Regions from separate parts of the Paenibacillus sp. DRB1-1 genome, predicted to be linked through region 2. Evidence: riboswitches for the same ligand, from Rfam matches in the RefSeq annotation. Region 2 holds a riboswitch; the other holds the start of a gene.
The links. A riboswitch is a leader RNA that binds a small molecule or an ion and turns the genes downstream of it on or off. The one in region 2 is predicted to bind cyclic di-GMP.
Positions count from the first base shown of each region.

Region 1: linked by a shared signal. The riboswitch ahead of ACQW03_RS05340 (glycosyl hydrolase) and the one ahead of ACQW03_RS09090 (collagen binding domain-containing protein) in region 2 are both predicted to bind cyclic di-GMP.

Region 1 is NZ_JBODQH010000001.1:1,174,902-1,180,118, reverse strand. It holds gene ACQW03_RS05345 (sugar phosphate nucleotidyltransferase) at 222-1,598, shown strand; cyclic di-GMP riboswitch class I at 1,754-1,834, shown strand; gene ACQW03_RS05340 (glycosyl hydrolase) at 1,848-3,422, shown strand; gene ACQW03_RS05335 (hypothetical protein) at 3,471-5,217, shown strand, end outside.
Region 2 is NZ_JBODQH010000001.1:2,057,929-2,063,145, reverse strand. It holds gene ACQW03_RS09090 (collagen binding domain-containing protein) at 1-2,374, opposite strand, end outside; cyclic di-GMP riboswitch class I at 2,565-2,645, opposite strand; gene ACQW03_RS09085 (AraC family transcriptional regulator) at 2,696-3,577, opposite strand; gene ACQW03_RS09080 (DUF445 domain-containing protein) at 4,171-5,217, shown strand, end outside.

The DNA of each region.
Region 1 (5,217 bases), 880 kb from region 2:
GATTTGAATCTGGAGAAGCGATAGTGTTCGCCTGAAAGCTTTCTAAAGGAAAGCTCGCATCGGAAGCATAAGCTTAGAGGGATTCAAACCTTTATACGATTTTATATAATCGAATGAATCCCGGTCCAACAGCGATCGTAAGATCGAATCCATCCCGTAGCGGGCTACTCAACCCTGCCCCATCCGATCACCCATACATTATAGAGAGGAAGTGGAGAGTTATGAAGCTCGTACTTTTGTCTGGTGGTTCCGGTAAAAGATTATGGCCTTTGTCCAACGATTCCCGTTCCAAGCAATTTTTGAAGGTACTGGAGAGCCCGGAGGGGACTTCGGAATCCATGGTACAGCGGGTATGGAGACAATTGGGAGACAACGGATTATCAGAATCCTCGTTTATTGCGACAGGGAGAGCACAGGTCGAAATGATCCAGAGTCAGGTCGGGCCGAATACGCGCATCATTGTTGAGCCGGAACGCAGAGACACCTTTCCTGCGATTGCGCTGACAGCGACTTATCTATATTCCATTGCAGGTGTTTCGCCTGATGAAATTATAGCAATATTGCCTGTAGATCCTTATGTTGAGGATGCTTTCTTCGCTTCCGTAGCCCAGTTGGAACATACGCTTCAGGAGAGTGAAGGCAAGCTTGCTTTAATCGGGGTTGTCCCTTCCTATCCTTCAGAGAAATATGGTTACATTATTCCGAAAAACGATGCCACTCAAGGTAGCACAGGCTACCGCGAAGTGAGCCATTTTCAAGAGAAACCCGACCGGGAGCAGGCGGAGCGTCTGATTGAACGCAATGCTCTATGGAACTGCGGGGTTTTTGCATTCAAATTAAGTTATTTGCTGGATATCTTGGCATCCAAGGGGTTGCCGCTTAATTATGAAGAAATGCAAAAGCAATACGCATCTCTGGAAAAAATCAGCTTTGACTATGAAGTAGTCGAGAAGGAAAAGGATATTGTAGTTCTTCCATATGATGGTTTTTGGAAGGATTTAGGTACCTGGAATACGCTCACAGAAGAAATGTCTAATCAACAAGTGGGCAGAGGTGTAGTAACGGAGGATTGCGTCAATACGAGTCTTATTAACGAGTTAGACATTCCTGTAGCGATCATTGGAACGAATGATCTGATTGTAGCCGCTAGCCCGGATGGCATTCTTGTGACCAATAAGGCAGAAAGTCCTCGCATTAAGGAAGTGCTCAAGGCTCATGATCAGCGTCCAATGTATGAAGAACGTCGTTGGGGGCAGTATCGGGTTGTGGATTATGTCAAGTATGACGAGGGTAACGAGGTATTGACCAAACGAATTCGCGTACGGAAAGGCAAAAATATCAGCTACCAGCTTCATTTCAAACGAAGTGAAATCTGGACCATTATTAGCGGTGAAGCGGAAATTATTTTGAATGAGAAGCTGCACAAAGTGAAGGCTGGCGATGTAGTTCGCATTCCTGAAGGGACGAAGCATAGCATTTTGGCTGTGACCGATGTGGATTTTATTGAGGTGCAGACTGGCTCTGAATTGGTTGAAGAGGATATTGTTCGTTTTTGTATGGATTGGAATGAAATTTCCCGTCACCAATTTATCTCATAATTATTTTCGTAAAAACGAAAAAAAGACGAATTCATGAAAATTCATGGCCCAAACTGTCGAAATTGGACGAAAACCTGTAAATTCATGAACATGACCTATTAAATTTTGGTAAATAAAAGTCGATACTTAGGGTAAGAAGGAATCCAAACTCCTTCCAACGATAAACGCAGCCCTGTCGAAAGGCAGGTACGCAAAGCTAAAGGGCCTTCCACAAGGATGGCAGCCTGGCTACCGAAAGGAAGAGCGAAAGTGAGATTCAATTTTATTCCTCTGTATCGACTGATACGTCGTGTACTCCCCGTTGTTATGCTTTTTTCATTGTTGCCCGTCGGTTTTGTTGATTCTCTGTCTGTAGCGAATGCCGCTTCATTACAACCTGTTAATTCGGACGCTTCTACTCAGGCCCGTGAACTATACAATTATTTACTCAACATCTCAGGGAAAAAAATAGTCACCGGTCAGCATGATTATTTGGAAAGTCCGGATGAATTAAGTAACAAGGTCCAAAAAATCAGTCAGGCATATGTAGGTGTACACGGCTATGAGATGGGAGCTATCTCTGGTCAATCTGACGCTACCGAAGCAGCACAACGTAAAAATGTCGTCGATAGTGCTATCCGTTGGAGTAGATCCGGTGGTATTGTGACGATGACTTTTCATGAAGCGCTACCAGGTAGGCCACTGACTTGGGCCAATGTACAGGCGAAAGTAAGTCAGACAGAGTTCAACAAATACGTGACTCCAGGTACTGCGCAGTATAACCTCCTCATTGCCGATCTGGATAAGGTCGCTGTATCGTTAAAGCAGCTTCGTGATGCAGGGGTTCCGGTTTTGTGGAGACCTTACCACGAAATGAATGGTGACTGGTTCTGGTGGGGAAACAAAACTAATTTCAATCAGCTATGGAATATCATGTACGACCGTTTTACAAACACACATCAATTGAACAATCTGCTGTGGGTATGGAGTCCGAATGCTCCCAATTCGTATACTGTCCCGTATACCCCGAAATACCCGGGGGATGACAAAGTGGACATTTTGGCAGTAGACATTTACAACAATGATTTTAAGCAAAGTCATTACGAAGGTCTGCTTGGGCTGGCACGGAATAAACCGATTGCCATTGGGGAGCACGGTGAGATGCCTAGTTCTGAGGTATTGCAGGCTCAGCCTAAATGGGTATATTCCATGACTTGGGGCAAGATGCTGACTGAGAATAACACAACAAATCAAATTCAGGATTATATGAATGATTCGAAGAGTTTGACGCGGGATGATGTGAAAAATGGGCTGGCAGCAATTGAACAACCTGGGACAGATGTACCGACCTTACCGGACGAGGGACAAAGTGAGCCTATCCCGGCTCCGTCTCCTCCTTCCGTTCCTGATGTGGTATATGTGAACGGGCTGCAGGGCGAATATTTTAACAATATGAATTTGAGTGGAAGTCCTGCTTTGATCCGTACAGATAGCAAGCTGGACTACAACTGGCGTGCCAATGCAGCTGATCCGAAGGTGAATGCCGATCAGTTCTTGGTTCGCTGGACGGGTAAAATCAAACCGCAATATAGCGAGACCTATACGTTCACAACGATATCTGATGATGGTATCCGTGTATGGGTAGACGGCAAGTTGGTTATTGACAGCTGGTTCAAACAAAGCTGGACAGAGCGTAAAGGTAGTATTACTTTGGAAGCAGGCAAAATGGTAGATTTAAAAGTGGAATACTATGATGAAAAAGGCGATGCGATGGCACGTCTAATGTGGGAAAGTCAGCATGAAGCGAAAGCGGTGATTCCCGAAAACGCTTTGTTTCTTCCTTGATTGATACTCTTTCCCGGTCAAAAAATTTGAGGAGAGAGGGTGGATCATATGATAAAAAAATGGTTATCCCATAGGTATACAGTAGTTTTATCTGGACTACTAGCGGTCGTAGCTATAGCGATGATCGCTTGGTTTATATACACGCCTTCAAGAAGCGCAGAATTGCAGACGGATAAAGTAGCGGCTGCCAGTCCAGTATGGAAGCTGGGTCAGAGGGATGACTCTTCAGCGGAATTCAAAGGTGTGGTTGGTAGGGAAAATATCGATATTTCTGCAGCAGCTGCCTCTACCGAATCGTCTGCTAAAGGAGCATTGTCAGCATTGTCGGAAGCAGAGAGAAGTACAACAGTTCCGGTATTGCTCAGCAGTGGAGATATTCCTCCCGGTTTGAATGCGTCCACGAACCCTGAACTGACACTCCAGTATAAGCTGAATCAAATTCCTCCCAATGGTATGATATTCCGTGTTCGGATTTTGGATGCGGGCAAAGCAGTCCCGCAAATGGCTGTATTTTCAAATCATCAGCTATCCGGTATTATTCAGATTGCCGGGGTATCTGGTACTGGGAGTGCTTATAATTTCAAAAACAACTACGATTTGTATATACCCAAAGAGCAATTGCAAAGCGGTGTTAACGTACTCAAGCTAAAGACAGCGCGCTGCCTATACTGCTCCTCTGCAGAAGATAAAAATGTGTGGTGGACTTGGGATGACTTGAGCTTGGAGACGTTAGCTTCACCTGCGACCGAACCGGTACACGGTAAATATATACTAACCGGAACAAATGTGAACAATAAAGAATTTTATTATGATCAGGGTGCAGTTAAGCATTTACCATACGTTCTCAAGTGGCTGGGCATTGCTTATAGTGGCAACGTCATGAGGGTCACCTGTGCCAGTAATGTGGGCAAGGCCTGTACGGACGTGGATGATTACTATCAAACGTTAAAGCAGTATAATATGCAATCGTCTGCTTTGTATCTATATACAGGTGATATTAAGCTGCAAAAAGATGGTTCTCTACCAGAGACGGCCAAGCAAAAGTTGCGCGATTATGTAAAAAAATACGGTTCTTATCTTCAATATTATGAAGTAGATAACGAACCTGGATTATTTAATCGCTCCAAGGCGGTAAATCTGGCTGTGGCCAAGTGGTTGAATACAGAAGGCAAGCAATTGGCACCGCATCTCAAAACCGTAGCACCGGGCTGGGCCTACTGGCCAACGTACTCTACCAAGGCGTGCAAAAATCAAACCGGAGGTACGCAAAAATGCGGTGACCCAGATGGATGGGAACGGGACCCAGCGCAACGTAAACAGCTGGAGGAAGTCACCGACTTGACCAATGGACACGCCTATGGTGAATCGTACAATGAAGAGGGCGGGGGCAGCTTCGTCCAAAATTTAAAAACCTTCGGCGGTTCGAGCAATGGATTGGCGAAGAAGATGCTGAACACAGAGTTCGGTACCAATGATACGCATCGAGACAATCCAGATTATGGGGCTAGTCAGCCACAAGCAGCCGCATTCGACCGGATTATGCGTTCGCAAATTGGGTTTGCCGATATGTTTATCCAGCACGCTGCTTTTTATAAAGATTATACGCTGTTTAAAACAGGCTTTGATCTGCAAAGTCATAACCCGGCCAACACAGAAATTTATCCGTTCGGGCAAGGGCAGGACACCCGCGTTAAGATCATGAGACGCTTGAGCTTAGCCTATGCCACCCATGGAAAACCTCTGACTTATACAGTGCTGAATCCAGAGGATACCAAGGATAAGATGGTGTATGTTC
Region 2 (5,217 bases):
GTGTACCGACTTTAGAGACATATTCTCCGCCATGAGGTAACGTGACTTGCGCTGCCCATTCGGAGACTGTTTTTTGTCCATCCAGTAGAAGGGCTTGATTATGGATTTCCTTTTCAATCAGTTCTCCTTCCAATGAAGTTTGAAAGGTAATCCAGTAGGGAGTCTGTATCTTATTTTTGAACTGGATACGCAATTCATTACCATTTTGCTCGGAGGGGGGAATAATGGTGTATTGATCTGCCGGGATTTCAGCCCCTTTTTGTACGCCATCCCACCATCCCAGCAGGGTCATATCGTATACCTTTACGGAGGCGGGCAGTAACTTCTGACCTTGCAACAAGGGGTCTCTCACTTCCGCGTGATTCAGAATCTTGCGATTGTAGTTAGCTTTAATGTCCCAGGTAATGAGCTTGAAGGTCGCATTATAGCTTCCTTGCTTGGCACCGTTTCGTTGTGTCATAAAGTCCGGCCAGATTGGGCACTCCACGTCTTGCGATGATCTTTCTCCGTTTTCAAACTGGTATTCTATAAGGGATTTATTACGAAACTCAGGCTTCGTCGTATCCGTTTTCCAGTCATTATTATAGGTGGTTGAATACTTGATCGTATAAGCTTTCTGAATGGTTTTATGAAAAATGAGCGTAAATCCTTGTTTATAGTCCTGTGATAGCGGAACCAGCTCATAATCTGTGGGCGCACGTAGCTCCGTTGTTCCGTCAACACTTTGAATTTTCAGGGTGTCCGGTAACAAGGCCAAGCCCCCGTTTGGAAACACATCCTGAATGACAATATTTTTCATGGTGTACAAGTCCGTATTGATGGTAATCACCCAAGGTATGATTTTGGTGTTGTAATTGGGTGTGTCATACATTTTAGTCATAACTCCACTTATGATTTCCGTCGATACGATCTTCTGGGTTCCATCTGAGGTTATGATGTTTATAACTTTTTCATTTTCATAGACACGGCCTCTGGCTTGAGTCTGGTATCGGATGGTATAGGCTGAATCTACGTCGAAGTTGAATTGAAGTTTGAAGCCGTTGCGGTCCGGATAATCAACTGGGATGACAGTATACGCCCACGATGGGAGTTCCTCCAGTGTGTTTCCCTTAAATACTTTCAAAGAACCGGGCAGCAACTCTTGAGTTTTGTTGAAATGATCAATTAAAAGAGCTTTGGCTTCGGGGATTTTTGTCTCGCCGAAGTTATATCTTATGGCCCACGAGAGTGTTTGTGTGGCATGATCATATTTTTCAACCTTTTTGGACAAGAATTCTTCACCACGTTCTACCTGAACAGTAGCGGTAGCAGCAACGTTCTCTATTGCATCTCCTGAAAGTGTCGCTGTGTTGGAAAAACGTGTTTCGTCGCCAATAATACGCGTGGAATATTGAATCTGATAGGCCGTGTTAATGCTATCGTCTTGAAAACGAATCACAAACCCTGTCCCGGCTTGATCTGCTTCAATGGCATATTCACTCGCATTTACTAGGTCTCGAACAACGGTTGAGCCGTCGATATTGATTTGTAGATGATAGAGCCGGATAGAGTCTCTTCTGAGTTCCAGCCCTGAAGGAATGGGATCGGAGATGAGGGCATGTTTTACGGTGTTTAGCTGTTTGTTCACATCAATGGTCCAGTCGATCTGGTTTGTGCCAGCTATTTTCCCTTGTTTGCTTAGGGTTGGCCCTGACTGGGGTTTGACATTCACGATGACCGTTTGCACCCCGCCTTTGATCGGAATCGGAATGATGATTTCTGTACTGCCTTTCACCGTTTCTTTTGTAAACTCGGTTTTAACTTGTAGTTTACCGCTGACATTGGAGTGATTCTCTACATATTGGTTAAAGGTCATGATAACCTTGCCCTGACGATCTACTGTGAAGTATCCCACGGTTCCGTCGGTAGTGACTAACGGAGATGAGATATCAGAGTAGATGACAAACTGTTCTGGTAAATGAAAGGTGAAGGTGTCCCCTGACTTATAGGTATTGTCAGGAAGCTCCCATTCATATCCTAGTTGGATGGCTGATCCGATGTCGAATTGGCTGCCGGGACTATATACCGCATCAATGACACGACCTGTTTCGTCGGTCAGACTCAACTTCGTTAGTATGCTCTGCGGAGCTGCATCATGTTGAGATTTTGAACTGACTGCTCCTTGAACGAAGGGGACCGTGTTTGAAGGAATCTCCCCAGGAGGTTCAAGGTTTGGGACAACGTATACAGCATCTGTAACGGTATGTGTAGGATCAGATACAGCACTCTGCGGCAGTTCTGGGGCTGGAGCATCTGCGTAAGCCAGCGTTGCGCTGAAAAAGCTTTGGACAATGAGCAATAAGACAATGATCATAACATTTATTTTTGTTCTCATGCTCCAAGTGATTCTCCTATTCATCGTAATATGGGTAATGCTTTGAAATTAGTATATTCAGCATGCTAGGCTGACATGACTATCCCAATAGAAAAAAAGCCCTGATCATAGTGATCAGGGCTTTCTTCGAGAGAGGCATAGCAATTTGTGATGGATCTATGTAAAAAAGACATAATAAAAAGCTCGTTCATCTGGTAGCTGGCTGCCATCTGGATAGGAAGGCCCTATAGTTTTGCGTCACTGCCTTTCGACAGTTTTGCCATTAACTTGAATAGCTTGTGCGTCTATCATCTATCAAACTGATTTCATGTAACCTCTCATTTACAACTTGGAACGGTTTCCCCATTTTTTGCGGAAGGAATGAGGTGTTTCTCCTACATGCTCCTTGAATAGGTTAATAAAATGGCTCGTATTGGGAATCCCTACGTACCTTGCGATATCCACAATGGACATGTCACTGGTTTTAAGCCAGCTTTGAGCGGCTGTGATACGGACATTAATGAGATAATCAATCGGAGAGAAACCGATCTGCTTTTTGAAATTTTTAGCCAGATTAAACTTGTTTAATTCAAACATATCTGCCAGCGAGTCCAGTGTTATTCGCTCACAGTAAGACTGATCCAAATATTGCTGTACCCGGCGTACTTCGCTGAGGGTTTCAGCATTCACATGTGGATGATCATAGGGATGCTGCAAAATGAACGTCAGTATTTCACCAATGAGCCTGGACGTTAGTAGCTCAGCGGAAAGACTTCTGTCAGACTGCCCGCAAATCAGGGCATGGAGCTTATCCAATATAATATACGGATTATGCATGGAAATGACCGGTTTATTATGCTTGGCAAATTGTTCGTAAAAATTTTCGATCAGGTTGCCATACAGGTACAGGCTGATAAACTCCCAGGATTCATGACCGGAGGTACTGTATTGAACATATTCCTCGCAATTAATAAAGAACAAATCTTGAGGTTTTAAGATATATTTCTTGTCCCGGTACAGTAATTCTCCCTTACCAGACAACGTAAAGACAAGCAAAAAAGAGGCAAGTTCTTTCCTTTCCATCGTAAAAGCAGAGGTTTTTTGGAAGTAGCCTAATTCCTGAATATATAAAAGGGATTGCTTGGCAAAAGCGGAGGGAGTACGTACAATTACGACCGGATCGCTATTCCAGAGGCCCAAGTTGTTTTTTTGGTCTGTTGTCATATTCAATTCCTTTACAAAAAAGCAATTTTATCTAGCATATCTTGGTTTGATTTACCAATATATAATGGCTGATTAAACATGATTTCCTATTTATAAAAGTTTATTTTATCACAACAAATATGTCTATATATCAAAATATGTGTGTGAGCTTTATGGGAGTCTCGCTTTTTATGGATATTTAACCTGATAATCCATATGAAAAAGTCGAATGCTGTTGAAAGAATCTGGGGTTATCATGGATTCAAATCCTTTCTGAGGTCAAATACCAAAATGCTACTGAAAAAAGGTATCTTATGCCCATTCAACTTTCTTGTTCACTTCTCCTTTCGGTTTAAAAAAAATGGGACTTGGTTCTGATAAAATGGTTCGTAAGGCTTATTATTGAAAATAAGAGTTTGGGCCCACTACTGTGATTTTGTTCACAAACATGAATGTAAAAAAGAGAGATATATGCATAAAAAAATACGCAAAAAGTGCCCTTGCGCGTTTCATCAAAAGTGCTTTTAACTTTGGAAATGACACGGGCAATGATATGATGGGTAATACAGGTATAGTGCTTTACTTACTCGATAGTCAGTTTGGAGGATTACAGGATGGGAAAACCAAAAAGTACGAAAACCGCAGCGGCTTGGTCGCTCGTTATTCTAGGGGCAGGCTTTGCAGCCACATTGCCCTTCCAGCAATATGGCTGGGCTCGTTTGTTAGCCGGAGCTTTTGAGGCAGGACTTGTAGGGGGACTGGCAGACTGGTTTGCTGTCACTGCTTTGTTCCGCCATCCGCTAGGCATTCCGATACCACATACGGCGCTGCTTCCTAAAAATAGGGACAAGCTCACGAATGCATTGGTGAGTACCGTGGAAAATAACCTGCTAAACAAAGACAGCATTGCGTCTAAAATTGCAGATATTCGTTTGGCCGATTTGGTGCTGGGCGGTGTGGAAAAAGGAGTGCGTACCCCGGAGGCGGCAGCATCTATAGATGTTCTTGCCAAGCGTCTCGTCCAGTCGCTCCCGCTCGCGGAATTGGCTCCGGTCATCGTGGCGGAGCTCAAGCGGCAGGTGACTGACGTTGACGCCGGACCGCTGCTGGAGGCGCTTGCTCGTCAAACCAGCGAGAAGGGCTATGATCGCCGCGCACTGGATTACACGTTGGAGCAAGCCGAGTCATGGCTTTTGCGACCAGAAACGGGTTATACGCTGGGCACCTTAGGGATGCAGGCTGTTAGCGGTTTGCAGGTGAGCGGGCTGATGCAGTTTGCCTTGAACGCATTCCTCGGCTATCTGAACGAAGAGCGTATGGGTGAAATGATTCGTCATTTCCTGCTGGATCAGGTAGCAGAACTGCAAAGAGAAGAGCACCCGCGCCGTCAGGCTGTGCTGGATGGTCTGAGAACACAGGTGATCCGATTGACGACGAAAGATACGGTTCAGGAAGGGTTGAACGGCTGGAAGGGTAGCCTTGTTGAAGCCTGGGAAGGCGATGCGTCAGTGCTGGGCAAAATGGAAGAACTGCGTATACGCTTATTGGACTACATGGAAGACGGAAGCTATGTGCAGACCTATATTTTACCGCTATTGGATCGGATGCTGACTGATTTAAGAGGGAATACCGAGCTGCTGGACAAGATCAATGTGCGAATT